DNA from 3 places in the Janibacter sp. Y6 genome. Region 1 is predicted to be linked to each of the others. Evidence: predicted binding sites of a transcription regulator. Region 1 holds the regulator's gene; each other region holds the start of a gene.
What was found. The regulator LexA, encoded in region 1, represses DNA repair genes until DNA is damaged. The targets are predictions, from matches to a motif close to TCGAACANNTGTTCGA.

Region 2: the regulator LexA is predicted to act here: its motif matches at 4,833-4,848, upstream of L6241_RS04235 (DUF222 domain-containing protein).
Region 3: the regulator LexA is predicted to act here: its motif matches at 1,775-1,790, upstream of L6241_RS14660 (DUF222 domain-containing protein).

Annotation. Positions count from the first base shown of each region.
Region 1 is NZ_JAKLYZ010000001.1:663,255-672,766, forward strand. Features, by position in the region: gene L6241_RS03065 (helix-turn-helix domain-containing protein) at 1-391, shown strand, start outside; gene L6241_RS03070 (hypothetical protein) at 433-939, opposite strand; gene L6241_RS03075 (hypothetical protein) at 936-1,418, opposite strand; gene L6241_RS03080 (nucleotidyltransferase domain-containing protein) at 1,508-2,524, opposite strand; gene L6241_RS03085 (vitamin B12-dependent ribonucleotide reductase) at 2,866-5,775, opposite strand; gene nrdR (transcriptional regulator NrdR) at 5,917-6,387, opposite strand; gene L6241_RS03095 (LysM peptidoglycan-binding domain-containing protein) at 6,788-7,177, opposite strand; gene lexA (transcriptional repressor LexA) at 7,424-8,164, shown strand; gene L6241_RS03105 (NAD-dependent protein deacetylase) at 8,236-9,072, opposite strand; gene L6241_RS03110 (hypothetical protein) at 9,302-9,512, shown strand, end outside.
Region 2 is NZ_JAKLYZ010000001.1:907,288-916,799, forward strand. Features, by position in the region: gene L6241_RS04200 (DUF4395 domain-containing protein) at 1-51, shown strand, start outside; gene L6241_RS04205 (response regulator) at 48-698, opposite strand; gene L6241_RS04210 (sensor histidine kinase) at 695-1,933, opposite strand; gene L6241_RS04215 (GAP family protein) at 2,053-2,787, shown strand; gene L6241_RS04220 (hypothetical protein) at 2,784-3,254, opposite strand; gene L6241_RS04225 (methionine synthase) at 3,251-4,249, opposite strand; gene L6241_RS04230 (DUF1905 domain-containing protein) at 4,276-4,551, opposite strand; gene L6241_RS04235 (DUF222 domain-containing protein) at 4,861-6,294, shown strand; gene mnmA (tRNA 2-thiouridine(34) synthase MnmA) at 6,347-7,468, opposite strand; gene L6241_RS04245 (cysteine desulfurase family protein) at 7,474-8,658, opposite strand; gene L6241_RS04250 (undecaprenyl-diphosphate phosphatase) at 8,735-9,512, opposite strand, start outside.
Region 3 is NZ_JAKLYZ010000007.1:23,841-33,352, reverse strand. Features, by position in the region: gene L6241_RS14670 (DMT family transporter) at 1-499, shown strand, start outside; gene L6241_RS14665 (ATP-binding protein) at 456-1,667, opposite strand; gene L6241_RS14660 (DUF222 domain-containing protein) at 1,794-3,326, shown strand; gene L6241_RS14655 (winged helix DNA-binding domain-containing protein) at 3,563-4,645, shown strand; gene L6241_RS14650 (GNAT family N-acetyltransferase) at 4,762-5,307, opposite strand; gene L6241_RS14645 (NAD-dependent malic enzyme) at 5,482-6,963, shown strand; gene L6241_RS14640 (MarR family winged helix-turn-helix transcriptional regulator) at 7,140-7,631, shown strand; gene L6241_RS14635 (fructosamine kinase family protein) at 7,666-8,457, shown strand; gene xylB (xylulokinase) at 8,503-9,512, opposite strand, start outside.

The DNA.
Region 1 (9,512 bases):
CGCTGCGGCCCTGTCCTGGGACCTGGACCGGGTCCACCGGGCCCTCGATGAACTCGACCGTCGCCTTGAGCCAATCGGACTGCGCGTCCACCGCCTCGGTCACGACGTGCGCATCGCTAGACGGGTCACCGTGGCCAGCGAGGAGCAGCTTCGCGCGGTGTGGCGTCGGCACTTTGCGGTCCGTAGCCTCGCACCGGTGCAAGCCCGTCTACTCCTGCAGATCCGCGACGGCAAGGTCAAGATCAGCGGCAACAAGGACACCGAGAAGGTCCGCCTCCCCGAGCTCGCAAACGCCGGACTCATCCAGCCTGCGGACGCCAGCACCGGGACGAACGCCAAGTGGGAGCTGACCGATGATGTCCGGTTCAGCGTGCTCCTCGGTGAACTGTGACGTCTTCACGGCCAGCCGTGGGCCGTGTCCACTGGGCACGTCTACTGCGGCCCGACGTCCTTCCGCATCGCCGCCTCGATCCTGCCGCGGGCGGCGTCGCAACGGTTCCGGCGGAGCGCGGTTCCCAGGGGAATCTTGTGGTCTTGACGGATGGGCTTGGCCTTCCAGGCCCTGCTGATGTCGCGGCCTGCCTCCGCCCGTGCCGCTGCTACGTACTCTCGGTAGGCATCGGCCACCTGCGGACTTGCAGAGATGTTGAGCAGGGCTTGGTGATACGCGAGCCGGCTCTGCACATCGTTGATGTGGTTGGTGAGACGTTCCCGTGCGTCGGGACCCCTCTCACGACGGATCACTCGATAGGGCGCTTCGATGTAGTCCTCGACTGCTGACAGGGCATCCGCGTAGATCTTCGACCTTTCGACTCTGCGCTGCTCGCGCTGCTGCCGCCGGTAGCCCTCGACGGCGACGGCGGCGGCGATGAGCGCCGCAAGGATGACTGCGAGGTCCGCGTGATCGAAGCCGCGAATGAAGCAGATGACCTCGTTCATCGCTGCCGTCCGCGCGCCTGCTCGCGTGCTGCCCGGCGCCGGTCCTGGGGAAAGCCGTGACCCTCTTCATCTAGGGGCCACTCGTGACCGGCTCGGACCATGTCTTCCGCGACGACCTGGTTGGTGATGATGTGGGCGAGTGAGATCAGTCCCTTGTCGTGGGTCCACCTGCGCTCGGGGACGTCACGCGGGTACCACAGGCACATGGAGCCGTCGGGGTTTCGGTGGTTGGGCACCACTTCGCTCATGGCCAGATGCATGTGCCTGGGCAGCAATCGCGGCGTGCGGGCAGGCAGCCCGCCGAAGACCCTGGGCGAGTCCATCGCTGGAAGCCCGTAGGTTTCCAGCGTCCCGCTTGGCTCGAATATCGCTACTGCCTCGAATGGCTCAGCCCGGGCGGGCGCCTCAAGGGTCATCCAGAACGCAACCCATGACGGCGCGAGCACCGTCGACACGTCGAGCTGCGGCCAGTCACGCATGCCTGCCAGGAGAGACCTGCGCCACTCCCCATCCCATCCGTACCACGGCCGCGACGGAGTGCTACGCAGGAGCGCTGCGCCGCCCCTGATCACGACTCGAGTCGCCAAGACTTGGTCGGGACGAACGGTGCGGCTCGTCCGACTCCCAAGTTCTGGCGCGCCCTCTTGTCCGCAGCGATCTCGGCGTAGACGTCCTCGGCGAGGGGCGGGGGAAGAGTCTCCGGGTCTCCCAGCCACTTGCTGAGCTCGTCGTGGGCCTGGACCGGGTGTCCATCCTTCTCGTGAGCGATGGCCGACTGGAGGTGCGTGCAGGCTCGCTTGAGGCGCTTGACGACCTCGTCCTTGTCGAGGTTGGTCTTGATAGGTCCGGGTGCTACCCCAGTCGGATCAGGCGTCTCACGATCAACCAGCTCGGCTGCGGCGTACTCGTACCACGCTGCCAGGCCCTCAAGCTCGGTCATCGGTCCGGACAGGCAGCCCAGCGCGAGGGCCTTGATGTTCCATGAGCACAGGGGCTCCTTGTGGTGCTTGTTCCAATGCTTGACCAGACGAACTACACGGGCAAAGACCGAGTCGGTGTCCTTGATGGCACGGAGCACCAGCCGAGTGTGCTCCTCAGGGTGCGACCGGTCCCACGAGTCGTCCTTGGGGATGTACAGACCATCGCCCTGGGGGTAGTCGACCGCGACGATGACGTCAGCCGTGAAGTCCTGGGCTCCGGGAGTGACAGGGTCACGGAACCGCACGAGGATCGAGCGACGGCGGTTCTTGTACTCCACCTGCAGGTCTTCGTACTGCTCCTTGAGCCCCTCCCGGATCGCCTGGGCGGCACGCTCGATCAGTACTCCCGGCCCATCTCCTGCAGGACCGTACTGGCGGTCGGGATCGGGAACGACGACGCCGAGGTCGACGTCTGACAGCGGGCTGAGCGCGTCGCCGTGCGCGACGCTGCCGTTGACGTAGGAGCGAGATCCTGCGAACTCGGACTCCAAGCACTTGATGATGGCGCTTCGGCGTGTACGTGCCTCCACGAGCTCTTCGTCGCTGACCTCGATGGCCGCTCGGGCGTCACGGAGCAACTGCTCCAGGGTGGGCTGATCGGACATGCTCTGCTCTCTTCCTTGCTGGTGGGCCATTCGGCCGGGACTGGTTGACAACCAGAAGAGCGAGCGTGGTCTGATGGATGTGCACCATCCGCGGTTCAGGTTCCACCTGCTCTGCCCTCGTTGCGCCCGGTTGCCCCCGGGCGCTTCGTGGTTTCTGGCGTACTGACGATGTTCAGTTGTACGTCTTGCCACCGACAGCGCCCCGGTCCCCTGCAGTGGGGTCCGGGGCGCTGTGGGTTATCGGCTTGTCACTTCGTCACTGACAAAGTGATCACGAATGTCACCGCGCAACCGATGACACCTCGCGCAACTCCCCGGTGACATTCCGATGCGCGTCGACATCAGCTGCAGCCGCTGGTGGAGCCGCAGCCCTCGCAGACGTAGCAGGAGCCGGCGGGGCGCATCTTCGTCCCGCAGGTCATGCACATCGGCGCGTCGGCGGTCTTGCCCTGGAACTTCTCCAGCAGCTCGGCCGAGCTGTGGATCTGGCCGCTGACCTCACGGGCGGAGGCGGCGCCAGCGCCCGAGGTGACCTCGGCCGCGTGCTCCTCGACCGGGGCGTCGGCCTTCTTCGAGGACGGGGCGGCGGACTGGCTGTAGGTCTCCAGCTCGTCCTCGAGGTCCTCGTCGTCCTCGTTCGGCGCGGCCGCGTAGGACCCCGTCTCGAGCTGGCGGGCGCGCTCCTCGGCGGTGTGGATGCCCATGAAGGAGCGGGTCTCGAAGTCGAGGTAGTCCAGCGCGAGGCGACGGAAGACGTAGTCCATGATCGACTGCGCCATCCGCACGTCCGGGTCGTCGGTCATGCCGGCCGGCTCGAAGCGCAGGTTGGTGAACTTCTCGACGTAGGTCTCGAGCGGCACGCCGTGCTGCAGCGCGATGGAGATCGCGATGGAGAAGGCGTCCATGAGACCGGCGAGGGTCGAGCCCTGCTTGCCGAACTTGAGGAAGATCTCGCCGAGCTCGCCGTCGTCGTACGTGCCCGACGTGAGGTAGCCCTCGGCCCCGCCGACGGCGAAGGACGTGGTCTGCGAGGTGCGGCGCTTGGGCAGACGACGACGCAGCGGGCGGTACTCGACGACCTTCTCCGGCTCCGCGGCCTCGGTCTTCGCGTCCTTGGCGTCCTTCGCGTCCTTGGCGGTCGAGCCGCCGTCGGAGAGCGGCTGGCCGACCTTGCAGTTGTCGCGGTAGACCGCGAGCGCCTTGAGCCCGAGCTTCCAGCCCTGGATGTAGACGTCCTCGATCTCCTCGACGGTCGCGTCCTCCGGCAGGTTGACCGTCTTGCTGATCGCGCCGGAGAGGAAGGGCTGGGTCGCCGCCATCATCCGCACGTGACCCATCGGGCTGATCGAGCGCGCACCCATCGCGGTGTCGAAGACCTCGTAGTGCTCGGTCTTCAGCCCGGGGGCGTCGATGACGTGGCCCTTGTCGGCGATGTACTCGACGATCGCCTCGACGGTTTCCTGCGCGTAGCCGAGCTTCTTCAGCGCGCGCGGGATGGTGAGGTTGACGATCTGCATCGAGCCGCCGCCGACGAGCTTCTTGAACTTCACGAGCGAGAAGTCCGGCTCGATGCCGGTGGTGTCGCAGTCCATCATGAAGCCGATGGTGCCGGTGGGCGCGAGGACCGAGGCCTGCGCGTTGCGGTACCCGTTCTTCTCGCCGAGCGTGATGACGGCGTCCCACGCCTTCGTCGCGGCCGCGTGGATGTCCTTGTCCATCGTGTGCAGCGTGCGGACCTGGTCGTTCGCCGCCTGGTGCTTGCGCATGACGCGCTTGTGGGCGTCGGCGTTGCGGGCGTACCCGGCGTAGGGGCCGACGACCGCGGCGAGCTCGGCGGAGCGCTTGTAGGCGGCACCGGTGAGCAGCGAGGTGATCGACGCGGCGAGGGCGCGGCCGCCGTCGGAGTCGTAGCCGTGGCCGGTCGCCATGAGCAGCGCACCGAGGTTGGCGTAGCCGATGCCCAGCTGACGGTAGTCACGGGTCGTCTCGCCGATCGGCTCGGTCGGGAAGTCCGCGAAGCAGATGGAGATGTCCATCGCGGTGATGACGAGCTCGGCGACCTTCTGGAAGGTCGCGACGTCGAAGGTGTCGTCGTCGCGCAGGAACTTCAGCAGGTTGAGCGAGGCGAGGTTGCAGCTGGAGTTGTCGAGCGACATGTACTCGCTGCACGGGTTGGACGCGGTGATCCGGCCCGTCTCGGGGTTGGTGTGCCAGTCGTTGATCGTGTCGTCGTACTGGATGCCCGGGTCGGCGCACTCCCACGCGGCCTTGGCGATCTTGCCCATGAGCTCACGGGCGTCGACGGTGGAGATGACCGAGCCGTCCTTGCGGGAGGTGAGCCCGAAGTCGGTGCCGTCCTCGACCGCACGCATGAACTCGTCGCTGACGCGCACCGAGTTGTTCGCGTTCTGGTACTGGACCGAGACGATGTCGGCGCCGCCGAGGTCCATGTCGAAGCCCGCGTCGCGCAGGGCCCGGATCTTGTCCTCCTCGCGGGCCTTGGTCTCGACGAACTCCTCGATGTCCGGGTGGTCGACGTCGAGGACGACCATCTTCGCCGCGCGACGCGTGGCGCCACCGGACTTGATGGTGCCCGCCGACGCGTCGGCACCGCGCATGAAGCTCACGGGGCCGGAGGCGGTGCCGCCGGAGGAGAGCAGCTCCTTGCTGGAGCGGATGCGGGAGAGGTTGAGGCCGGCGCCGGAGCCGCCCTTGAAGATGAAGCCCTCTTCCTTGTACCAGTTGAGGATCGAGTCCATCGAGTCGTCGACGGAGAGGATGAAGCACGCCGAGACCTGCTGGGGGCTCTTCGTGCCGACGTTGAACCACACCGGGGAGTTGAAGCTGAAGACCTGGTGGAGCAGGGCGTAGGTCAGCTCGTGCTCGAAGATCTCCGCGTCGGCCGGGGTCGCGAAGTAGCCGTGGTCCTTGCCCGCCTTGACGTAGGTGAGCACGACGCGGTCGATGAGCTGCTTGAGACCCTGCTCGCGCTCGGGCGTGCCGACGGCGCCGCGGAAGTACTTCGTCGTGACGATGGTGCTCGCGTTGGCGGACCAGAAGTCGGGGAACTCGACGCCGCGCTGCTCGAAGATCGTCGCGCCGGTCTTCCAGTTCTGCTGGACGACGTCGCGCTTCTCCCAGGTCACCTCGTCGTAGGGGTGGACGCCCTCGGTGGTGTAGATGCGCTCGACCGTGATCCCGCGGTTCTTCGCGGATCGACGGGTGCTGGGCTTGCCGGCGGTCTCGGTCATGGTCCCTCTCTCGGTGGTGCGGGTCTGCAGGTGGTGCTGCTCATGTGGTGCTGTGTGGTGCGGGCGGCGTGCAAGGGAAGACCTCGCATCAAGCGTGTCACCGGGTACCGACAGCCCGATCGCGTGCCGGTACCCGGGGGTCTAGGGGGCGTCCTGCGCGAGGGCGGCGTGCTCGGCGCGCAGCAGGGTGATGGCGGCCTCGAAGTCCTCGAGCGAGTCGAAGGCCTGGTAGACGCTCGCGAAGCGCAGGTAGGCGACCTCGTCGAGCTCGCGCAGCGGGCCCAGGATCGCCATCCCGATCTCGTGGGCGTCGATCTCGGCGCTGCCCTGCGCCCGTACGGCCTCTTCGACGCGCTGGGCGAGCAGGGCCAGCTGGTCCTCGGTGACCGGTCGGCCCTGGCAGGCCTTGCGGACGCCGACGAGGACCTTGGCCCGGCTGAAGGGCTCCGCCGCGCCCGAGCGCTTCGTCACGCTCAGGCTCGCGCTCTCGAGCGTGGTGAAGCGCCGGTTGCACTCGGGGCACTGCCGACGCCGACGGATCGAGGACCCGTCGTCGGCCGTGCGCGAGTCGATGACGCGAGAGTCGGTGTGACGGCAGAAGGGGCAGTGCACGATGCTCTCCTCTCGGGCACGGTGGCACAGGTCGGGCACCGGCTGACCTGCACGAGGCGGGTCGCCGGCTGTGGACCGGGGTGTGGATCAGGGCGGTTCTGCTGTGGACATCTGTCGACAACCGGTGGACAACTCCGCCTCACATGTGCACTACATGTGGACGAATGACATCGGTGTAACCACTAGATGTAGTGCCATTTCATCACGCCCACCACCACGCACGCAAGACCCGGCGAGCCCCCGGGCGGGGAGGCCCGAGATACCGGGCGACACGCCGGTGCCAGGCCCCGCCGACGGCCGGCGGGGACAGCACGACGGCCGCACCCGGTGGAGGTGCGGCCGTCGCCGTCGCCCGGGTCGGGTCGAGGGACCCGGGTGGTCTGGTGATCCGTCGAGACGGTCAGCGCGTCGGGATGACGAGCTCCTGGCCGGCGTGGACGAAGGGGGTGCTCAGCGCGTTCTCCGAGCGGATGGCCGAGACGGCCGCGCTCGTGGGGACGCCGGGCATCTGGCTGGCGGCGACGTCGCTGAGGGTCTGCCCCTGCTCGACGGTGACGGTCGTGGCCGCAGCGGCCTCGCCGCCCGCGGTCGCGATGCCGGTGCCGAGCGCGAGCAGCGCCGCGACGGCGATCGTCGTGAGCGCGAGGCGACCCCGCCGGGTCACCCGCAGCTCGGTGGGGACGTCGGTCCCCGTCGGCACGGACACGAGGTGGCGCTCGGCCCGGCGCGGGTCGCGCAGCGCCGAGGGCCGGGCAGCGTGCTGCGGGGCCTGGACGGTGAGTGCGCTCATGGTCTCCTCCTGGTCGTCTGGTCGAACCGGTGTTCGACGAGGCGTCTGCACGATGTCTAGCACAGGTGTTCGAGCGAGAACAAGACACGCTCGAACATGTGTTTGATCTAGACCGGGCCGAGCACTACCGTCGGCCACACGGGAGAGACAACCAGCGAGCACCGACAACGCTGTCCTCCCCCGCAGGAGCAGGCCACCAGCCGCCCCCTCACGGGTCGCGGCGCGAGCGAGACAGCGAGGGGCGCGATGAGCGAGGACAACATCCGCACGTTGCCGGTGCGGGACAACGGCGAGGGGCTGACCGCCCGGCAGGTCAAGGTCCTCGAGGTGATCCGCAGCGCGGTCGCGACGCGGGGCTACCCGCCGAGCCTGCGCGAGATCGGCGACGCGGTCGGGCTGACCAGCCCGAGCTCGGTGGCCCACCAGCTGACCGCGCTCGAGCGCAAGGGCTACCTGCGCCGTGACCCCAACCGGCCCCGCGCCATCGAGGTCGTCTCGCCCGAGGCGTCCCGCTCCCCCGAGGGCGACGCGCAGACGCACGACATCGCCGGCTACCGCGGTGGCGCCAGCCCCCAGGACCCCGACGCGACGGGCAGCGGCGACGCCCACCCCGCCGCGACGTACGTGCCGGTGCTCGGCCAGATCGCCGCGGGCGTGCCAATCGTCGCCGAGGAGAGCGTCGAGGAGGTCTTCCCCCTGCCGAAGCAGGTCGTCGGCGAGGGCTCCCTCTTCCTCCTGCGCGTCGTCGGCGACTCGATGATCGAGGCCGCGATCTGCGACGGCGACTGGGTCGTCGTGCGCCAGCAGCCGACGGCCGACAACGGCGACATCGTCGCGGCGATGCTCGACGACGAGGCGACGGTCAAGACCTTCAAGCGACGTGACGGCAAGGTGTGGCTGCTCCCCCACAACCCCGCCTTCGAGCCGATCGACGGCGACCACGCGACGATCCTCGGCAAGGTCACCGCGGTCCTGCGCCGCATCTGAGCCTGGCGCGCCGCCCCGGCCGGACGGGCCCGCCCTGCACGGGGCGGGCCCGTCGCGCGTGACGGGGCCGCTCAGCCGACCTCGGTGCTCGCGCGCACCAGGGCGTCCAGGCTCGTGTCGAGCGAGCCGTCGACCCGGTGGGTCGCGAGGTCGTCACCGCGCGTGCGTCCCCTCGTGATGATGACGACCGGCGTGCCGAGCTTGGCGGCCCGCCGCACGAACCGCAGGCCGGACATCACCTGCAGGCTCGACCCGAGCACGAGCAGGCTCGGCGCCGCCTCCGTGAGCGCGAAGCAGTGCTCGACCAGGGGCTTGTCGACCGACCCGCCGAAGAAGACGACATCGGGCTTGAGCATGTCGGACCCGCACACGAGGCAGAGCGGCGCCTCGAAGGCCTCGACCTCGACCTCCTCGAGGCGCACGTCGCCGTCGGGTCGGATCTCGTCGCTGTCCGCGTCGAAGCCGGGGTTGCGCTGCGCCATCCGCTCGTCGAGCGCGGCCCGGGCCTCCCGGGCGCCGCACGCGAGGCAGACCACCTCGGCCAGGCTCCCGTGCAGCTCGACGACACCGGTGCTGCCGGCCGCCTGGTGCAGGCCGTCGACGTTCTGGGTGATGACGCCGCCCACCTGACCGCGCTCCTGCAGGTGCGTGACGAGCTCGTGGGCGCGGTTGGGCCGGGCCGCGCTGAAGCGGCGCCACCCCACATAGCTGCGCGCCCAGTAGCGCCGCCGGGCGGCGCTGCTGCCGATGAACTCCGACAGGTGCATCGGCGTCACCCGGCGCGTGCCGTCCGGACCGCGGTAGTCGGGGATCCCCGAGTCGGTCGACATCCCCGCGCCGGTGAGGGCCAGCGCCGGCCCGCGGCTCAGCACGTCGGCGATCTCGCGGAAGGTCTCGGGGGTGCTCACCGCACCAGTATCCGCCCCGCGCGGCCGCGGGCGTCGCGCGAGGACCTGACCGTCGCCTGCGGGGCGTCCGCCCAGGTCAGAGCCCCGAGATACCACCCCGAAGGCTGTAGTGCGCTCGCGGACCCGGCTCGCCGGAGGTCACTAGCGTCCACAAGGTCAGGCAGGCCGGTAGCGTCGCCAGCGCCCGGGTCTGCGCCCGTTGCACCACTCACCGAAGAGGGGACTGCAGATGACCGCAGGACCGTACGACCAGGACCGCTCGACCCCGGGCAGTGCAGGCGCCGGCACGGCGTCCGTCGCCAAGGACGAGGCCGCCTCCGTCGCCGGAGACGCCCGAGAGGGCACCCAGCAGGTCGCGGAGACCGCGAAGGACGAGGCCCAGCACGTCGCCCAGGAGACCCAGCAGCAGATCCGAGACCTCTACCACCAGGTGCGCTCCG
Region 2 (9,512 bases), 240 kb from region 1:
ACCTGCGAGGCCTGCGCCGACATCCGGCTGCGCAGCCGCGCGACGGTCTAGGCCAGACCGCGCTCGCGGGCGAGGATCGCCGCCTGCACCCGTGAGGCGCAGCCGAGCTTGGCGAGGACGCGCGACACGTGGGTCTTCGTCGTGGCCTCCGAGATGTGCAGCTCGGCGGAGATCTGGGCGTTCGTCAGCCCCTGGGCGAGGGCACGCAGCACGTCGACCTCGCGGGGCGTGAGGGCGAAGGGGGAGCCCCCCTCGACCTCCTCGGCCGGCGGCGAGGGTTCGGGAGCCGCCGCGAAGCCGGCGATGACGTGCCGGGTGACCTCGGGCGCGAGGACCGCCTCGCCGGCCGCGACGCGCTCGACGGCGTCGACGAGCGGGCCGGCGTCGACCGTCTTGAGCAGGTAGCCGTCGGCCCCCGCCCGCAGCGCCCCGGACACGTGCTCGTCGATCTCGAAGCTCGTGAGCACGAGCACCCGCGACAACGACTGCTCGACGATCTCGCGGGTCGCGGCGATGCCGTCGACACCGGGCATCCGCACGTCCATGAGGGTGACGTCCGGCCGCAGGGCGCGGGCCTGCTCGACCGCCACCCGGCCGTCTCCCGCCTCGCCGACGACGTCGAGCCCGTGCGCCTCGAGGAGCAGGCGCAGCCCGGAGCGCACGGTCGCGTGGTCGTCGGCGATGAGGACGGTCGTCATGCGGTGCTCTCCTGGGTGCCCGGCGTGCGGGTGCTCGTCTCGTGGGCGCTCGCCTCATGGGTGCTCGTCTCGTGGGTGCTCACACGGTGGAGGGGGACGGCGGCGCGCACGCGCCACGAGTCCCCGGACGGGCCGGCCTCGAGGTGGCCGCCGAGCGCCTCGACGCGCTCGCGCATCGAGAGCAGCCCGAGGCCCAGGCCCGGCTCGGCGCGGTCCGGCCCCGGGGGCAGCGGCGAGACGACGGTGAGGACGAGGTCGTCCTGCACCGCGACGGCGACCTCGGCTCGCGGGGAGGCGGCGTGGCGGGCGACGTTGTGCAGGGCCTCCTGGAGCACCCGGTAGAGCGCCTGGCCGGTGGGGGCGGGCAGCTCGGGCAGCGGGTCGGGGTCGAGGTGCAGGGCGACCTCGATGCCCCGCGACCGGGAGTGCTCGACGAGCGCGGGGAGGTCGGCCAGGGAGGGCGAGACGGTCATCGGCACGTCCGGTCGCAGGACGGCGAGCATCGACTGGAGCTCGCGGACCGCGTCCTTCGAGGTGGCGCGGACGACCTCGAGGGCGCGCCGCTGCGACCTCTCGTCGTGCAGCCCGGCCTCGGCGTGGATGGTGATCGCCGCGAGGCTGCCGGACAGCGCGTCGTGGAGGTCGCGGGCCATCTGCTCGCGCTCGCCCCGGCGCTCCTCGCGGGCGCGCAGCTCGGCGAGCCGTGCCTCGTCCTGGGCCTGCCGGCGCTGCGCGGCGAGGAGGTCGAGGGAGCGGCGGCTCGAGCGCCCCCACCAGAAGGACGTGCCGAAGACGGCGAAGACGGTGAGCGCGGTGAGCACGCCGTCCTGCAGGTCGCCGGTCAGCGCCCAGACCGCGAGGCCGCTCGCGGCGACACCGATGCCGATGGCCCAGTCGAGGGAGACGACGGCGCGGCCCCGGCCGTGCAGACCGGCGGCGTAGACGAGCTCGATGATGACGAGGAGCGAGCCGATGCTGCCGCCGTACGCCGTCTCGACGGCGAAGACGACGACGCCGAGAGCGAGGCAGGTGAGCGGCCGCACCCTGCGCCACACCATGACCGCGCACAGCAGGAGCAGGGGCACGAGGTGCCACCAGCGCCCGCTCGGGCCGCGCGTGCCCTGGCCCCAGATGTCGACGAGGTCGATGGCGACGAGGACCGTGCCGAGGAGCGCCATGAGCGCTGCCCCGCGCAGGTCGAGGCCGACCGCCTCGGCCCTGCGCTGCGTCGTCACGACGTCATCGAATCACGGGGCCCGGCACCGGGCGTCATCCGAAAGGCGGACGCCGCGGCTGCGGCTGCTCCCCCTTCGGCCGATGTGCGCGACACGTCGCGCGGGTCACGGTGGCTGCCATGGACCTGCCCCAGCTGCTCACCCTCGCCGTGCTCGCCCTCGTCGACTCGACGAGCTTTGGCACCCTGCTCATCCCGCTGTGGTTCATGCTCGCGCCGGGCCGGGTGCGCCCTGGCCGGGTGCTCGTCTTCCTCGGCACGGTCGCGGGCTTCTACTGGGTCCTCGGGGTGGCGCTGGCGACCGGGCTGCTGCTCACCGTGGCCGGCGACCTCGGGCAGTGGCTCTCGACGACGACCGGCACCCGCGTCCAGGTGGCCGTCGGCGTGCTGCTGCTCGCGACCGGCATCCTCATGCCGACGAGGAAGAAGGGCGACGGGGGCGGCACGACGAGCCGGCGGGTGCACCGCTGGCGCGACCGGGCGATGGGTGTCGACGGGCAGCGCGGCGGCACGGGGGCCCTCGTTGGTCTGGCCGTCGCCGCGGCCGCGATCGAGGCGGCGTCGATGATCCCCTACCTCGCCGGCATCGGGATCGTCACGAGCGCGCCCGTCGGCGCGGCCGAGCGGGCGCTCGTGCTCGCCGGGTACTGCGTCGTCATGGTGCTCCCGGCGCTGCTCCTGCTCGGTCTGCGGCTGGGGCTCGGGCGACGTCTCGAGCCGGTGCTGCGGCGCGTGGCCGCGTGGATGGAGCGCACGTCCGGCGAGACCGTGGCCTGGGTGCTCGCGATCGTCGGGCTGCTGATCCTGAGCAACGCGGGCGACGCGGGGCTCCCGGGATGGATGCCCTTCGGCTAGCGCCGGCGGCGCTGCTCGTTCCACATGACGACGGCCGTGAGGATCGAGCTCGCGAGGAGGGCGGCCTTGGGCAGCTGGGTCCACAGCGACCACGTCGAGTAGTCGTAGCCCCGACGACCGGGTGCGACCCAGAGCTCGCGCCGGTCACCGGTCTCGACGCGGCCGTCCCCGCGGCAGGCGACCCACCAGCCCGTGCGGGTCCGGCCGTCGTCGTCGGTCCACCTGACGTCCACGCGGTCACCGACGTCGTTCTTCGCGCACCGGTCGGTGTTCGCCGTGACGTGGGTGACCATCACCTCGCGCCGGTCGGTGAGCCCGAGGGCGTGGTGCCTCCAGTCCCCCATGAAGACCATCATCCCGAGCGCGACGACGACGAAGAGCCCGACCATCCACCGGGTCATCTGCCACCACGTGCGCCAGAGGCGCCGGGCGAAGGGGGGCCGCCCCGGGGACCCGGTCTGCGTCACCGGCCGCTCTCGGCCAGGGCCTCGGCGAGGTCCTTCGCGGTGCGCAGGGTCGCGACGGCGGACGTCGGGGTGGCCCCGGCCAGACCGCACGTCGGGGTGACGACGACGTCGGCGAGGCTCGCCGTCGTCAGACCGATCCGCCCCCAGGCCCCGGTGAGCCGGTCGTGGGCGCTGCGCCAGTCGGCGCCGACCCGCACCGCTCCTGCCCACAGGTGCGCTCCCCCTTCGACGGCCGCGGCGAGCTGCTCCCAGCGCGAGCCGTCGAGGAGGGTCGTGTCGAGCGAGAGCCCGTCGGCACCGGCCTCGTGCAGGAGCGCGACGGGGACCTCCGCGGCGCAGCAGTGGACGACGGTGCGGTGGTCGCCGGCGGCGTCGAGGACGACGCGAAGGGAGTCGCGCACCTCCGAGCGGTCGACGGCACGCAGCCGCCCGTACCCGGACTGCGTCGGCAGACGTCCCTCGAGCACGGCGGGCACCGCGGGCTCGTCGACCTGGACGACGAGGTCTGCGCCGGGGACGAGCCGGGCGACCTCGGCGACGTGCGTGCGCAGGCCCTCGGCGAGCGACTCGGTGAGGTCGCGACGCGCGCCGTGGTCGCTGACGACGCGCTCGCCACGGGTGAGCTCGAGGGTGGCGGCGAGGGTCCACGGACCGCTGACCTGGAGCTTGAGCGGGCCCTGCCAGCCGTCGTAGGCCTCGGCGAGCTCGTCGAGGTCGTGGCGCAGGTAGGCCGCGGCCCGGCCCTCGTCGCGGCCGGGGCGGTCGACGAGCCGCCAGCCGAAGGGCTGGGTCTCGACGTGCAGGCCCTCGAGGAGCGATGCCGCGCGGCCGATCATGTCGGCCCCGATCCCGCGGCCGGGGAGCTCGGGCAGGTGAGGCACGCCGCCGAGGAGGTCGCGCACGGCCCGGACGGCCTCGCGGGGGCTCTCGCCCGGCCAGCTGCCGACGCCGCTCACCCGGGTCGTCATGGGCAGGCCGGGGCTCGTCGAGGTCACGCCGGGCATCATCGCACCGGCGTCGCTCACAGGGTGAGCCGCAGCCGCACGGTGTCGCCGACGCCCACCCCCTCGGCGCGCTGGACCGCGACCTTGATGGGCACGTAGTAGCCGCCCTCACGGGGGAAGAGCGAGGTCGTGAAGTCGGTGGCCCCCACCCGGCCCGACACCGGGATGCACCCCCAGCCGTAGGTGAGGTCTCGCGCGACGTCGGCCACCTCCTGCGCCTGCCCGGCCGGCATCACCGCGAAGACGTAGGGCGCCGGCCCCCGCCACTCGACGACCTCCGCCTCGAAGTCCATGTCCACCCCGCCATCGTGGCACCACCCCCCGTCAGCCTTGGGAAGGCTGATGGTCGAGGGGGGAGGGCCGCTTGGTGGTTGAGGTGCGAGGGCCGCCAGGCCCGAGCCTCGAGACCACGGGGCCGTCGGTGGTCGAGGTGCGAGGGCCGCCAGGCCCGAGCCTCGAGGCCACCCGACAGCTGGAGGTCGAGGTGACGCGCCATCGGCGGTCGAGGCGCGAGGGCCGCCAGGCCCGAGCCTCGAGACCCTTGCTGACCGTTCACCGACAAAGGCCTGGCCTGTCGAACACCTGTTCGATATTGTGGGGTCATGGCGACGATGCCGCAGCTCCTGGACCCGGGCACCCCGGGCCAGAGCCGCGTGCCGGCCCTGCTCGACCAGGCCCACGCCGTCATCGACAGCCTCCAAGAGGCGATCGCCGCCGACCAGCGCACCGCCGGGCGGGCGCTGCGCGCTGATCTCGTCGAGGTCGAACGCCTCGCCCGACGGGTCGAGGCCGCACGGCTGCGCCTCGTCGCCCGCGCCGACACAGTGCGCGTGGCGGAGCGCACCGGGCACACCGACACCGGAGCCTGGGTCGCACAGTCCACGAACGGCGACCGACGACCCGCCTCACGCGACGTCCGACTCGCCACCGCGCTCACCGCACCCAGCACCATAGAGCCCGACCCCGGGTGCGACTCCCCCACCCTGACCCTCGTCGGCGCCGACGCCACCACCACGCCACCCGCACAGCCGCAGCCCGAGCTCGCCCGCACCGCCGCTGCCCTCGACGACGGGCGGATCAGCGCCGACCACGCCCGCGTCATCACCACCGCGATGGCAGACCTGCCCGAAGGACTCACCCCCGAGCAGCGCCACACCTGCGAGGCCGAGCTCCTCCTGCTCGCGGTCAACCGGGCACCGGCCAAGCTGCGGATCGCCGCACGCCGCGTCCTCGAAGCTGTCGAACCCGACGAGGACGTCGTCGACGCCCACGAGGACGACGTCCTGGCCGCCGAAGAAGCCCACGCCCGCGACGAGTCGGCCTTCTGGATCCGCGACAACCACGACGGCACCATGACCGGCCACTTCACCGTCCCCTGGGCCGCCGGCGCCATCCTCGGCAAGGTCATCGACGCCATGACCGCACCCCGACGCCGCACCCAGCCCGGCTCGGACACCGTGATCACCGAACCCAGCGACCTCGCCCGCCTCACCGGCGACACCCGCGTCGACGAGCTCGACTGGCAGCACCGCCGCGGCCTGGCCTTCGCCGACCTCCTCACCCGCATCCCCACCGACCACCTCTCCCGCAAGGTCGCCGCCACCCTCCTGGTCACCACCCGACTCGACGACCTCACCGCAGACCTGCGCCGAGCCGGGAGCACCGACGCCGGCGACCACCTCGACACCGGCACCATCCGCCGCATGGCCTGCGCCGCCGGGATCATCCCCGTCGTCCTCGACGGGCCCTCACAACCCCTCGACCTCGCCCGACACAAGCGCCTCTTCACCGAAGCCCAAGCCCTCGCCCTGTCCCTGCGCTACGACACCTGCGCCGCCCACGGGTGCGAACGCCCCTTCGCGTGGACCGAGATCCACCACCTCCACGCCTGGCGAGACGGCGGACTCACCGACCTGCTCAACGCCATCCCCCTGTGCGGCTACCACCACCGCATGATCGACGGACCCGACTGGCAGCACACCACCCACCGCGCACCCGACGACACCGTCACGATCCACTTCCACCGACGCACGTAGAAGGACGCACGCGGTGATGACGCGGCGGCAGTTCCGGAGGGGGTGTGCGCGGTCAGCGGGCGGTGGACGCGATGGTCGCCGAGCCGACGACACGAGTGCCCTCGTAGAGCACGACCGACTGGCCCGGCGCGATGCCGCGCACGGCCTCGTCGAGGTCCACGACGAGGCGAGGGCCAGAGCCGTCTCCGTCCTCAAGGCGAGGGCCGGAGCCGTCTCCGCCCTCGAGGCGGGCGCGGGCCGGGATCTCCTCGCCGTGGGCGCGCAGCTGCGCACCCACGCGCACCTCGCCGGTCGGCGCGGGACCGCACCAGCGCGGCTGGGTGCCGATGACCTGGCGCACGCCGAGCAGGTCGGAGGTGCCGATGAAGACGCGGTTGCTCGAGGCGTCGACCCGGGTGACGAAGCGCGGCTCGCCGTCGAGGCTGCTGCGCTCGAGGCCGAGGCCCCGTCGCTGACCGACGGTGAAGCCGTAGGCGCCCGTGTGGGCGCCGACGACCTCGCCCGAGCGCTCGTCGACGACCTCGCCGGGCCGCTCCCCGAGCCGGCCCGCGAGCCAGCCGCGGGTGTCGCCGTCGCTGATGAAGCAGATGTCGTGGCTGTCGGGCTTGCGGGCGACGGAGAAGCCTCGCTCTTGCGCCTCCTCGCGCACCTGCGGCTTCGTCGAGCGCCCGAGCGGGAAGAAGGAGCGGGCCAGCTGATCGGCGTCGAGGACCCCGAGGACGTAGCTCTGGTCCTTGGCCGGGTCGACGGCGCGGTGCAGCTCGCGGCCTGCCGGACCCTGCTCGACCTGCGCGTAGTGCCCCGTCGCGACGGCGTCGAAGCCGAGGGCGAGCGCCTTGTCGAGGAGCGCGGCGAACTTGATCTTCTCGTTGCACCGCAGGCAGGGGTTGGGCGTGCGCCCCGCCTCGTACTCGGCGACGAAGTCGTCCATGACGTCGCGCTGGAAGGCCCCGGCCATGTCCCACACGTAGAAGGGGATGCCGAGCCGGTCGGCCACCCGGCGGGCGTCGCCGGAGTCCTCGATCGTGCAGCACCCGCGCGCGCCCTCGCGCAGCGTCGCGGCGCTGCGCGACAGGGCGAGGTGCACGCCGACGACGTCGTGGCCCTCGTCGAGCATCCGGGCGGCGGCGACGGCGGAGTCCACCCCACCGCTCATGGCGGCGACGACACGCATGGCGATCAGGCAGCGCCGCTGGCGCGGCGGGCACGGTCGACGGCGTCGGGCAGCGCGGAGAGCGCGGCGTCGACGTCGGCCTCGGTCGAGGTCCACCCGAGCGAGACGCGCAGCGAGCCGCGGGTCTCCTCCTCGCTGCGCCCCATGGCGAGCAGCACGTGGCTGGGCTGCGGCACACCGGCCTGGCAGGCCGAGCCGGTCGAGACCTCGACGCCGGCGGCGTCGAGCAGGTACAGCAACGAGTCGCCGTCGCAGCCGGGGATGGTGATGTGGGCGTTGCCGGGCAGACGACGAGTGATGTCGCCGAGCTCCCAGCAGCCGGAGACGCGGATGCTCGGGTCGATCTCGCGGGCGCGGGTGAGGAAGCGGTCGCGCAGCGCGGCGACCCGGGCGGCCTCGGTCTCGATCTCGCCGACCGCCTCGGTGAGCGCGGCGGCGAGGCCGGCGATGCCCGCGACGGCGACCGTGCCGCTGCGCAGCGAGCGCTCCTGGCCCCCGCCGTGGGTCGTCGGGACGAGCCGGGCGTCACGCCGGGCGAGCAGCACGCCCACCCCGGTCGGCCCGCCGAACTTGTGCCCGCTCACGGCGAGCGTGTCCGCCTCGACCGCGGCGAAGTCGACGGGCAGGTGGCCCGCGACCTGCACCGCGTCGGTGTGGAAGGGGATGGCGTGCTCGTGGCACAGCCGGGCCATCGCGGCGACGTCCTGGACGGTGCCGACCTCGTTGTTTGCCCACATGACGCTGACGACGGCGACAGCGGCCGGGTCCGCCTCGACGGCGGCGCGCACGGCGTCGACCTCGATCGTGCCGCACTCCCCCGGCTCGACGAAGGTCAGCCGCGCCCCGGAGGTGTCGGCGAGGTGGGTCGCCGCGTCGAGCACCGCGTGGTGCTCCATCCCGGACAGCACGACGCGGTCGCGGGCGGGGTCGGCCTGGCGCGCGGCGAGGTAGGAGCCGAGCAGGGCGATGTTGTCGGACTCGGTGCCGCCGGAGGTGAAGATCACCTCGGACGGACGGGCACCGAGGGCGTCGGCGACCGCCTCGCGCGACTCCTCGAGGACGCGCCGGGCCGCGCGGCCGGCGGAGTGCAGGCTCGAGGGGTTGCCGACGCGAGCCATCTGCGCGAGGACGGCGTCCCGGGCGACCGGGCGGATCGGGGTGGTCGCCGCGTGGTCGAGGTAGGTGCTCATCGCCGTCGAGTCTAGGCCGCCCACCTGTGGGGGCGGCCCGCCCGTCCTGCCGGGTCGGATCCCCCTTCGCCCTCGGTCAGGCGGCGATGACGCCGGTGCCCAGGAGGACGAAGAGGACGAGGGCGAGCCCGATCCGGTAGATGACGAAGGGGCGGAAGGTGTGGGTGGAGATGTAGCGCAGCAGCCAGGCGATGACCGCGTAGCCGATGACGAAGGAGATGACCGTCGCCACGGCGATCGGGCCCCACGCCGGCTCGACCGGCTCGTCCGCGATGTCGAAGAGCTGCTGGAAGCCCGAGAGCAGCACCGCGGGGATCGCGAGGAGGAAGGAGTAGCGGGCGGCGGCCTCACGGGTGTAGCCCATGAAGAGACCACCGGCGATCGTGCCGCCCGAGCGCGAGACGCCCGGGACGAGCGCCAGCGCCTGCCACAGGCCGTAGTACAGGCCGTGCCGGACGGTCAGCTGCTCGAGCTGGCGGTCCTGCTTCGCCCGGCGGTCGGCGACGTCGATGACGAGCGCGAAGATGAGCAGCATCGTCGCGGTGATCCACAGGTTGCGCGCCGGACCGGTGATGACGTCCTTGAGCGCGATGCCGAGCAGGCCGATGGGGATCGAGCCGAGGATGACCATCCACCCCAGGCGCGCCTGCGGGTCGCTGTGCGGGAGCTTGCCCGCGACGGCGAGGCACCACGACCGGATGATCTGGGCGATGTCCTTGCGGAAGTAGACGAGGACCGCCGCCTCCGTGCCGAGCTGGGTGATCGCCGTGAAGGCCGAGCCCGGGTCCTCGCCGAAGAAGCGCCCGACGATCGACTGGTGCGCGCTCGAGCTGATGGGCAGGAACTCGGTGAGC
Region 3 (9,512 bases), on a different contig from region 1:
CGACCCAGGTCCGACGTCGGACCTGCTCGGGATCGCGATGGCCCTCACCGCGGCGGCCGCGTGGGCCGCCTACATCGTGCTCAACCGCGCCGTGGGGGGAGCGCTGCCCGGCCTGACCGGGACCGCGCTCGCCAGCCTGACGTCGGCCGGGCTGTGGCTGCCCGTCGGTCTCGTGTGGTTCGTCGTGCACCCGCCGACGACGCAGGCCATCCTGCTCGCCGCGGCGTGCGGGGTGCTCGCCTCGCTCGTGCCCTACGTCGTCGACCTGCTCGCGCTGCGCCGGGTGAGCGCGGGCAGCTTCGCCGCCCTGACGAGCGCCAACCCGGTCGTCGCGGCTCTGGCGGGCCTGGTGCTGCTCGACGAGCGCCTCGGGCTGCAGGCCTGGGTGGGGATCGGTCTCGTCGTGACCGGCAACCTCCTCGTGACGATGCGAGGACTGGGCGGTCCCCCTTCGCTCAGGTCTGCTCGCGCAGGTACCGGCCGAAGTGCGGCACGGTGAAGGCGATGCGGCCGCGCTCCCCCGAGTAGATGAGGCCCTTCTTCAGCAGGGCGTCTCGAGCCGGCGAGAGCGACTGCGGCTTCTTGCCGAGGTGCGAGGCGACCTCCGCGGTGGCGACGGACTCGATGTCGTCGAGCTCCTCCCCCTTCGCCGCGGTGTCGGCAGCCAGGTCGGCCATCGCGCGCAGGTACTCGCGCTCCCCCGGCGTCGCGCGCTCGAAGCGCGATCCGAAGAAGCCGACGGCGAGCTCGCTCTCCGCGTCGGGAGCCGCGACGGTGACGTCGTCGGGGGTGATGGGTGACCGGGGAGCCTTGTCCCACACCGACTTCCCGTACGCCTGGATGAAGTAGGGGTAGCCGCCCGTCGCCGCGTAGAGACGGTCGAGGGCCTCCTGCTCGAAGGCTGCGCCCTCGAGCTCGGCGGGCGAGGTGAGCGCCCGGTCGGCGGCCTCGCGCGGCAGCCGGTCGATGCGCACGTAGCGGAAGAGCCGCTCCGAGTAGGACTTGCTCGCCGAGAGCACGGCCGGCAGGTGCGGCAGCCCGGCGCCGACGACGATGACGGGCAGACCGGACTGGCTGATCTCGTGGCAGGCGGCGCACAGCGCGGAGATGTCGTCGGGCCCGAGGTCCTGCATCTCGTCGATGAAGACGGCGACGCCGCGGCCGAGGTCCGCCGCGAGCCCGCCGACGTCGGTGAGCAGCTCGACGAGGTCGATCTCGATGTCGCCGGAGTCGGCGCGCCCCTTGATCGCGGGCGCGTCGATGCCGCCGGTCCACATCTCGCGCAGCTTCGTGCCGGGCGCGGAGTCGCGCTGCCCGAAGGACTTGATGACGCCGAGCACGTGCTCGACCTCCTCGGCCTGGCTGTGGCCGAGCTCGCGGACCGCCTGGTGCAGGGCGCTGGCGAGGGGGCGGCGCAGCCGCTGGTCCGGGCGGGCCTCGATCTTGCCGGTCCCCCACCGCGCGCGGACGGCAGCGCTGCGGAGCTGGTTGAGGAGCACCGTCTTGCCCACGCCGCGCAGCCCGGTGAGGACGAGGCTGCGGTCGGGACGGCCGGCGGCGACTCGCGCGAGGACGACGTCGAAGGTCTGCAGCTGCTCCTCACGACCCGCGAGCTCGGGCGGTCGCTGGCCGGCGCCGGGCGCGTACGGGTTGGTGATCGGGTCCATGAGATCGGACGGTATCCCGATGTCTAGGCGTGTCCCGATATCTCGGTAGCGAGTCGCAGCGAAGGGGTGATGGTCGGGTCTCGCCAGGGCGGCAGCGTTGTCGGTGGTCGAACGTATGTTCTACTCATGGCTCTCGCACCAGCCCTTCGCCCCTCTCCGGACGGTCCGCGTCCGGGTGGGGCCTGCGGTGAGGTGCACGCCGGTCTGGACCGGCTCGAGGCCGACCTCGACGCGCTCGGGCGAGCGTCGGGCGTCACCGCCCGCGAGATGGGCGAGGTGATGCGTGAGCTGACCCGTCTGCTCAACCGGATGCAGGCGCTCACCGACAAGGGCGCAGCCGTCGCCGCGTCGATCGACGTCGCCGGACGGACCGGGGCGCGGTCGACGGGGCAGTGGCTGGCCCAGGTGACGAGCAGCGACCCGCGGGCGGGCTACCGGCAGGCCCAGCGGGCCGAGGGCGCGGGTCTGGCCGCCGTGACGTCGAGCGGGAGCGGGGCGACGGGATCCGGGGCGGTGAGGGTCGGGGCGCAGGGGTCTGGGGCGCCAGGGGTCGGCACGGCGGGCGAAGGGGTGGACGGGGCTGAGCCGCGCGGGCCCGAGGTGAGCCTCACGGGGCGCGCCCAGCTCGCCGGCGACCTGTCGCGCGAGCAGGTCGAGGTCATCCAGACCAGCCTGTCCGCGCTGCCCGACGGGCTGGCGCCGGAGACGGTCCTCGGGTGCGAGCGCGGGCTCATCGAGCTCGCGCAGGGGCACGGACCACGAGACCTCCGCCGCCTCGCGGCACGGGTGCTCGAGCAGGTCGGGCAGCCGGTCGAGGTTGTCGACGCCCACGAGGAGCACCAGGTGCGCAGCGCCGAGGACCTCGCGTGGGAGCGCGCCTCCTTCTGGATCCGCGACAACGGCGACGGGACGATGCACGGTCAGTTCACCGTGCCCACCCTCGCCGGGCAGACGCTGAAGAAGATCCTCGACGCGATGTCCTCGCCGCGACGACGTGGCGCCGCAGGTCCTGACGGCAGCACCGGGGCGGGTGACGAGACGTCGCCCGGCTCGGGCCTCTCAGGGGCGGGCGCGTCAGGGGCCAGCGTGCTGCCGCTCCCGGCGTGGTGCGACCCCGGGCTCAGCCCGCGCGACCGGCAGGTCGCCCGCCAGCAGCGCCAGGGCCAGGACCTCGCCGTGCTCCTCGGGCACCTGCCCACCGACCACCTCCACGAGAAGACGGCGGCCACCGTCGTCGTCACCACCCGGCTCAGCGACCTCGTCGGGGAGACACTGCGCGTCGGGTCCACCGACACGGGCGACACGCTCAGCCCGGGCGAGGTCCGTCGGGTCGCGTGCCAGGCCGGCATCGTCCCCGCGGTCCTCGACGGCGACTCCATCCCGATCGACCTCGGCCGGCAGACCCGCTTCTACTCCTCGACGCAGCGCGTGGCGCTCGCGACCATGTACGACACGTGCGCGGCGCGAGGGTGCGACATCCCCTTCGCGTGGACCGAGATCCATCACGCGCACCCGTGGAAGCTCGGCGGGAGCACCGACCTGAAGAACGGCATCCCCCTGTGCGGCAGGCACCACCGCATGCTAGACCGGGGCTTCGAGCACCGGGTGCTGCGTGAGGGCAGCCGTGTCGTCGTCGAGCTCGCGAGACGACGGACGTAGGGGATGCCGTGGTCCCGAGGCGCGAGGAAGTCACGAAGCGGGGCGACGAGCCTCGACCCGCCGTGGTGCGAGGAAGTGACGAAGCGGGGCGACGAGCCTCGACCAGCCGTGGCCCCTGAGGTACGGAGCGAAGCGGCGAGCCCCGACGGGCCGTCCACCGGCACGTGCGACGAGACAGGAGGGGTCCGCATGACCGAGGTCGTGACGGCGGGGCCGCAGAGGCCTAGGTTCGTGCCATGACGCGCTGGACGGTCGAGGACGTCGCCCGGATGAGGCTGCTCTCGCAGCGGCTCGTCGACCCGATGGGGTCGCCGACGGAGGTGGTGCGGCACCTGACGTGCACGCAGGCGCAGGACTTCCCCGGGTCGACCATGTCGATCGCGCTGCGGACGACGGGGCGGTCGCTCGCCGAGGTCTACGACGCCTACGACGCGCGCGAGATCGTGCGGTCGTGGCCGATGCGCGGCACCCTCTTCGCCGTGGCGGCCGAGGACCTCGGCTGGATGCTCGACGTCATGGGCGAGCCGACCCTGCGCTCGACGCAGCGTCGTCGTCTCGAGCTGGGTCTGCCCGACGAGGTGATCGAGCGCTCCGAGCAGGTGGCCCGCGAGGCGATCCCGGCCGAGGGGCTCAGCCGGTCCGAGCTGCTCGAGGCATGGACCGGGGCCGGGGTGCCGGTCGACGGCGGCCGGGGGTACCACCAGATCGCGCACCTCGCCCTGAGCCAGGTCATCTGCCTGGGCCCGACCCGTCGCGCGGAGGGGCGAGCGGTCGAGCAGCTCTTCGTGCTCAGCGAGGACTGGCTGCCGGCGACGGAGCGGTTGACGCGCGAGGAGGCCGTGACCCGGTGGTTCACGCGGTACGTGCTCGGGCACGGCCCGGTGGCCGAGGCCGACTTCATGTGGTGGAGCAAGTTCCTGCGCCGCGACCTCTCCCCCGTCGCCGACCCGCCGACCACGCTGACGTCGATCGAGGTCGACGGGGTGAGGCACTGGGTCGACCCCGAGGTGCTCGAGACGTACGGCTCGCGCAAGCGGGCGACGGCAGCGCCCCTGCTGCTGCCCGGCTTCGACGAGGTCGTCCTCGGCTACGGCGACCGCTCGCCGGTGATGACCGACGAGCAGGAGCGGGTGCACGTCGTCCCGGGCAAGAACGGCGTCTTCCGCCCCACCGTCGTCCAGGCCGGGCGCGCGCTGGGCACGTGGACCCGGCCGAAGGGCAAGGCCACGACGGTCGACGTCGTCGTCTTCGACGAGGACGGGCTACCCGGGCCGGTGGAGCGAGCGCTCCCCCGCCTCACCCAGGGGTTGCCGCGATGAGCCCGGTCCGACGCTGACCCGTGGAGGCCGGGCTACCTGAGACGGTCGATGAGCCCTTATGACGCCGTCTAGCGGTCAGGACATACGAGTGGAGACGGCGTCATCGACTCGGGTGGTCAGCCACCCGGGCGGTCGGCGACGAAGAGCGTCGTCTCCTCGTCATAGTAGTCGCGGCTGAGGCCGACGCGGGTCATGCCGATGCGCTCGCAGACGGCCTGAGAGGCAGAGTTCGCGGGGTCGGTGACGGCCACGACGCGCGGGAGCCCGGAGGCGAGGACGTGGTCGAGGACGGCACGGGCGGCCTCGGCGACGTAGCCGTGACCGGTGTGCTCGGGGTGGGCGCGCCAGCCGATCTCGACGTCCTGCAGGTCGACGCCCGTCGAGGCCGGGATGGGCTGCAGCATGATGAGGGCGACCGGCACGGCCGGTGCGTCGTCGACGGGCATCGTCTCGACGAGGACCACGCCGAGCACAGGATCCGCGTCGTACCTGCGGAAGCGCTCGATCCGCGCGGGCACGGCCTCGGCCGCGTCGGCGTCCTCGATGACCTGGCGCGGGATGAAGCGGCGCAGCCCGGGGTGCTGGTGCACGGCGAGGACGAAGTCGGCGTCGTCGGGCGTGAAGTGGCGCGTCCGCACGCGCTGGGCCGAGAGGGGGATCACCGCCCCATCGTCACCCAGCCGCGGTGCCAGCGAGGTGGCACGAGGCACGACGCGCGCGAGGGGCCCGACCGGCGAGCGAGGTGGGGCTCGGCCGGCGGCTCGACACGCCCGCGAGACCGCGTGAGACATGAGACCGACTACGCCCCGAGCCCCCGGTGGTGAGACCCTACTCACATGGCCGCCGCTACTCCCTCGTCGTACTCGATCACCGTCCGCCTGCACACTGCGCCCGACCACGCCGTCGTCGGCCAGGTCGCCACCGTCATCGCACAGCAGGGCGGCATCGTCACCGCGATCGACGTCGCGGACTCCCGGCACGACCGCCTGGTCGTCGACGTCACGTGCTCCGGCATCGACGCCTCGCACACCGACCAGCTCGTCGCCGCCGTCGAGGAGGTCGAAGGGGTCAAGGTCCACAAGGTCTCCGACCGCACCTTCCTGCTCCACCTCGGCGGCAAGATCGAGGTCAAGTCGAAGGTCCCCCTTCGCACCCGTGACGACCTCTCGATGGCCTACACCCCCGGTGTCGGCCGGGTGAGCATGGCGATCGCCAAGCAGCCCGAGGACGCGCGTCGCCTCACCATCAAGGGCAACACGGTCGCCGTCGTCACCGACGGCTCGGCCGTCCTCGGCCTGGGCAACATCGGGCCCGAGGCCGCGATGCCGGTCATGGAGGGAAAGGCCGCGCTCTTCAAGCGCTTCGCCGACATCGACGCCTGGCCGATCTGCCTGGCCAGCCAGGACCCCGACGAGATCGTGCGCGCCGTCGAGATGATCGCCCCCGGCTTCGGCGGCATCAACCTCGAGGACATCGCCGCGCCGCAGTGCTTCGAGATCGAGCGTCGGCTGCGCGAGAGCCTCGACATCCCCGTCTTCCACGACGACCAGCACGGCACCGCGATCGTCGTGCTCGCCGCGCTGCGCAACGCCCTGCGCGTCCTCGGCAAGGAGCTCGACACCGCTCGTCTCGTCGTCTCCGGCGCCGGCGCCGCAGGCAGCGCCATCGTCACCCTGCTCATGGCCGCGGGCGCCAAGGACGTCGTCATGTACGACCGCGAGGGCTGCCTGTCCGCCGACGACGACTCGCTGCCGCCGGCCAAGCTCGAGCTCGCGCAGCGGACCAACCCGCGTCGGGTCCGCGGCGACCTCACCGCCGGCCTCGAGGGCGCCGACGTCTTCATCGGCGTGAGCGCCCCGGGCATCCTCAAGTCCGAGTGGATCCGCGACCACATGGCGAGCGACCCGATCGTCTTCGCGCTGGCCAACCCCGACCCGGAGATCGACCCCGCCGAGGCCGCGCAGTACGCCGCGGTCGTCGCCTCGGGCCGCTCGGACTACCCGAACCAGATCAACAACGTCCTCGCCTTCCCGGGCGTCTTCCGCGGTCTGCTCGACGCGGGCGCTGAGGACGTGACGATCGAGATGCTCATCCGCGCGGCCGACGCCATCGCCGGCGTCGTCACCGACGAGGAGCTCAACCGCAGCTACATCATCCCCAGCGTCTTCCACGCCGACGTCACCGACGCGGTCGCCACGGCAATCGCGGGCGACGGCAAGACCACGACCGGCTCGGGCGCCGGCGGCAGCGACGGCCCGGCCGTCACGCGGCCGGCCGTGGACCCGATCGAGGAGGTCGGCACCACGCCGACCGCCTGACCCGCCTGAGCGCCGCCGCGTCCGCCACCTCCACACGCCGACGCGCTGACCGGGCACGACGTGCGCCCCGCCCGGGTCGAGGGCGGGGCGCACGTCTGCCGGCAGGGTGACCACGAGCGACCGCCCCGTCGCCCGCGTCATTTGTTGACAAGACAACTTTTGCGTAGACTGCACGCATGACGACTCCCTGGCTCAGCACCCCGCAGCTGGCCACGTGGGTCCGCACGGTGGCGGTCATGGAGCTGCTCCCCGCCGCGCTCGACGCGCAGATGCGCCGCGAGAGCGCGATGACGAGCTTCGAGTACCAGGTCCTCGCGATGCTCTCCGAGGCGACCGACCGCACGTTGCGGATGACCGCGCTGGCCGCGCAGACGAACTCGACCCTGCCCCGCCTCAGCCACGTCGTGAAGCGTCTCGAGGACCGCGGGCTCGTCGAGCGCAGCCGCTGCCCCAGCGACGGCCGGGCGACGAACGCCTCGCTCACCGACGACGGCGTGCGCGCGGTCGAGGCCGCCGCGCCCGGTCACGTCCGCGCCGTGCGCGAGTACGTCGTCGACGCCCTCACCGAGGAGCAGATGACCCAGCTCGGCGAGATCACCGACGCGATCCTCGGCCGGATCGACCCCGACGGGAAGATGACCTCGCTCTACCACCGGCACGACAGCTGACCGGGGGCGCGCTCCCCCTTCGTAGGCTGGTCCGGTGAGCACCGAGGACCCAGAGATCTTCCGCAAGGACGCCGGCGAGGCGCCCGCCGGCTACACGGCCTGGGAGGCCAGCGGCCTGCTCTGGCTCGAGGAGGCCGAGGAGAGCGGCGGCGCGCGGGTGGTCCGCGTGTACGACGTGCAGACCGACCACCTCGACCTCGAGCGGCTCTCGCCGGTGCCGCCGACGAACTTCCAGGCCGACGCCTTCGGCGCCGCGCTCGCCGCGACGCACGCGGCCGGGGCGCCGGCCTTCGGCTCTCCGCCCGCTCGGTGGACGACCCACGGGTTCCTCGGGCCGTCGATCCGACCGCTGCCCCTGCCGCTGCAGGAGACCTCGACGTGGGGAGAGTTCTACGGCGAGCAGCGGGTGCTCCACACGTACCGGCTCGGTCGCAACCAGGGCACCTTCGACACCGACGGCGACCGCGCCCTCTTCGAGGCGGTCGCCGCGCGGCTGGCGACCGGCGAGCACGACACCGACGACGCGCCCGCGCGCCTGCACGGCGACCTGTGGGCGGGCAACGTCATGTGGACCCGCTCCGGCGGGGTGCTCGTCGACCCCGCCGCCCACGGCGGCCACCGTGAGAGCGACCTCGCGATGCTCATGCTCTTCCGCGGGCCGCACGTCGCGCGCATCGTCGCGGCGTACGACGAGGCGGCACCTCTCGCCGACGGGTGGCAGGAGCGCGTCCCGCTGCACCAGCTGCACCCGGTGATGCTCCACGCCGTCCTCTTCGGCGGGGGCTACGTCGAGCAGGCCCGGTCGATCGCCCGCCGGTACGTCTGAGCCGCAAGGCTGCTGCGCCGCTGGGCTGCTGGGCCCCTGCTACCGCTAGAGCGCCTGGGCGCCCGCGGCGCCCGCGGCGACCTCGCCGAGCTCGGGGTGCCGCGTGCGGAGCAGCTCGGTGTATCGCTCGCGGACCTCAGCGTGCGCCTGCGCGGCAGAGCCATCCGGCTCCCGGGTCACGTCGTGACGCACCGACCACGTCGGCGGCGCCTCTCCCCCGTCGAGGACCCACGCGGCCTGACGCGCGGCCCCGAGGGCGACGTACTCCCCCGACGCCGGGACGACGACGGGCAGGCCGATGAGGTCGGCGGTGATCTGCGGGACGAGCGGTGAGGCCGAGGCACCGCCGATGAGCAGCACGCGTCGCGCCTCGATGCCCGCCTCACGGATGCGGTCGACCCCCTCGGCGAGGTTGCACAGCATCCCCTCGTGCGCGGCCCGGGCCATCCCCTCGCGGGTCATCGCCGCCCGGGTCAGACCACCGAGCGTGCCGGTGGCGGTCGGGAGGTTCGGGGTGCGCTCGCCGTCGAGGAAGGGCAGGAGCGTCAGCCCGCCCGACCCCGGCTCGGCCCGGCCGGCCAGCTCGGCCAGCTCGGCGAGGTCGACGCCGAGCAGCTGCGCCGTCGCGACGAGGACGCGGGCGGCGTTGAGGGTGCACACGAGAGGCAGGAAGCCGCCTTCGGCGTCGGCGAAGCCGGCGATGTCGCCGCTCGGGTCGGCGACGGCGCGGTCGTGCCGGGCGAAGACCGTGCCGCTCGTGCCGAGCGAGACGACGACGTCGCCGGGCTCGAGGCCAAGACCGAGGCCGGCGGCCATGTTGTCGCCGGTGCCCGCGCCGACGAGGAGGCCGTCGGGGGTGCGGCCCGCGGCCTCGCCCGGGCCGAGCACGCGCGGCAGCTCGGGCACGTGGCCGAGCGAGCGGCGCAGGAGGTCGGGCAGGTACTCACCGCTCGCGGGAGAGTAGTAGCCGGTGCCGGAGGCCTCGCCGCGGTCGGTGACCGCGGGGGCGACCGGCTCGCCGCCGTCGAGCATCCGGCCGGTGAGCCAGTCGTGCG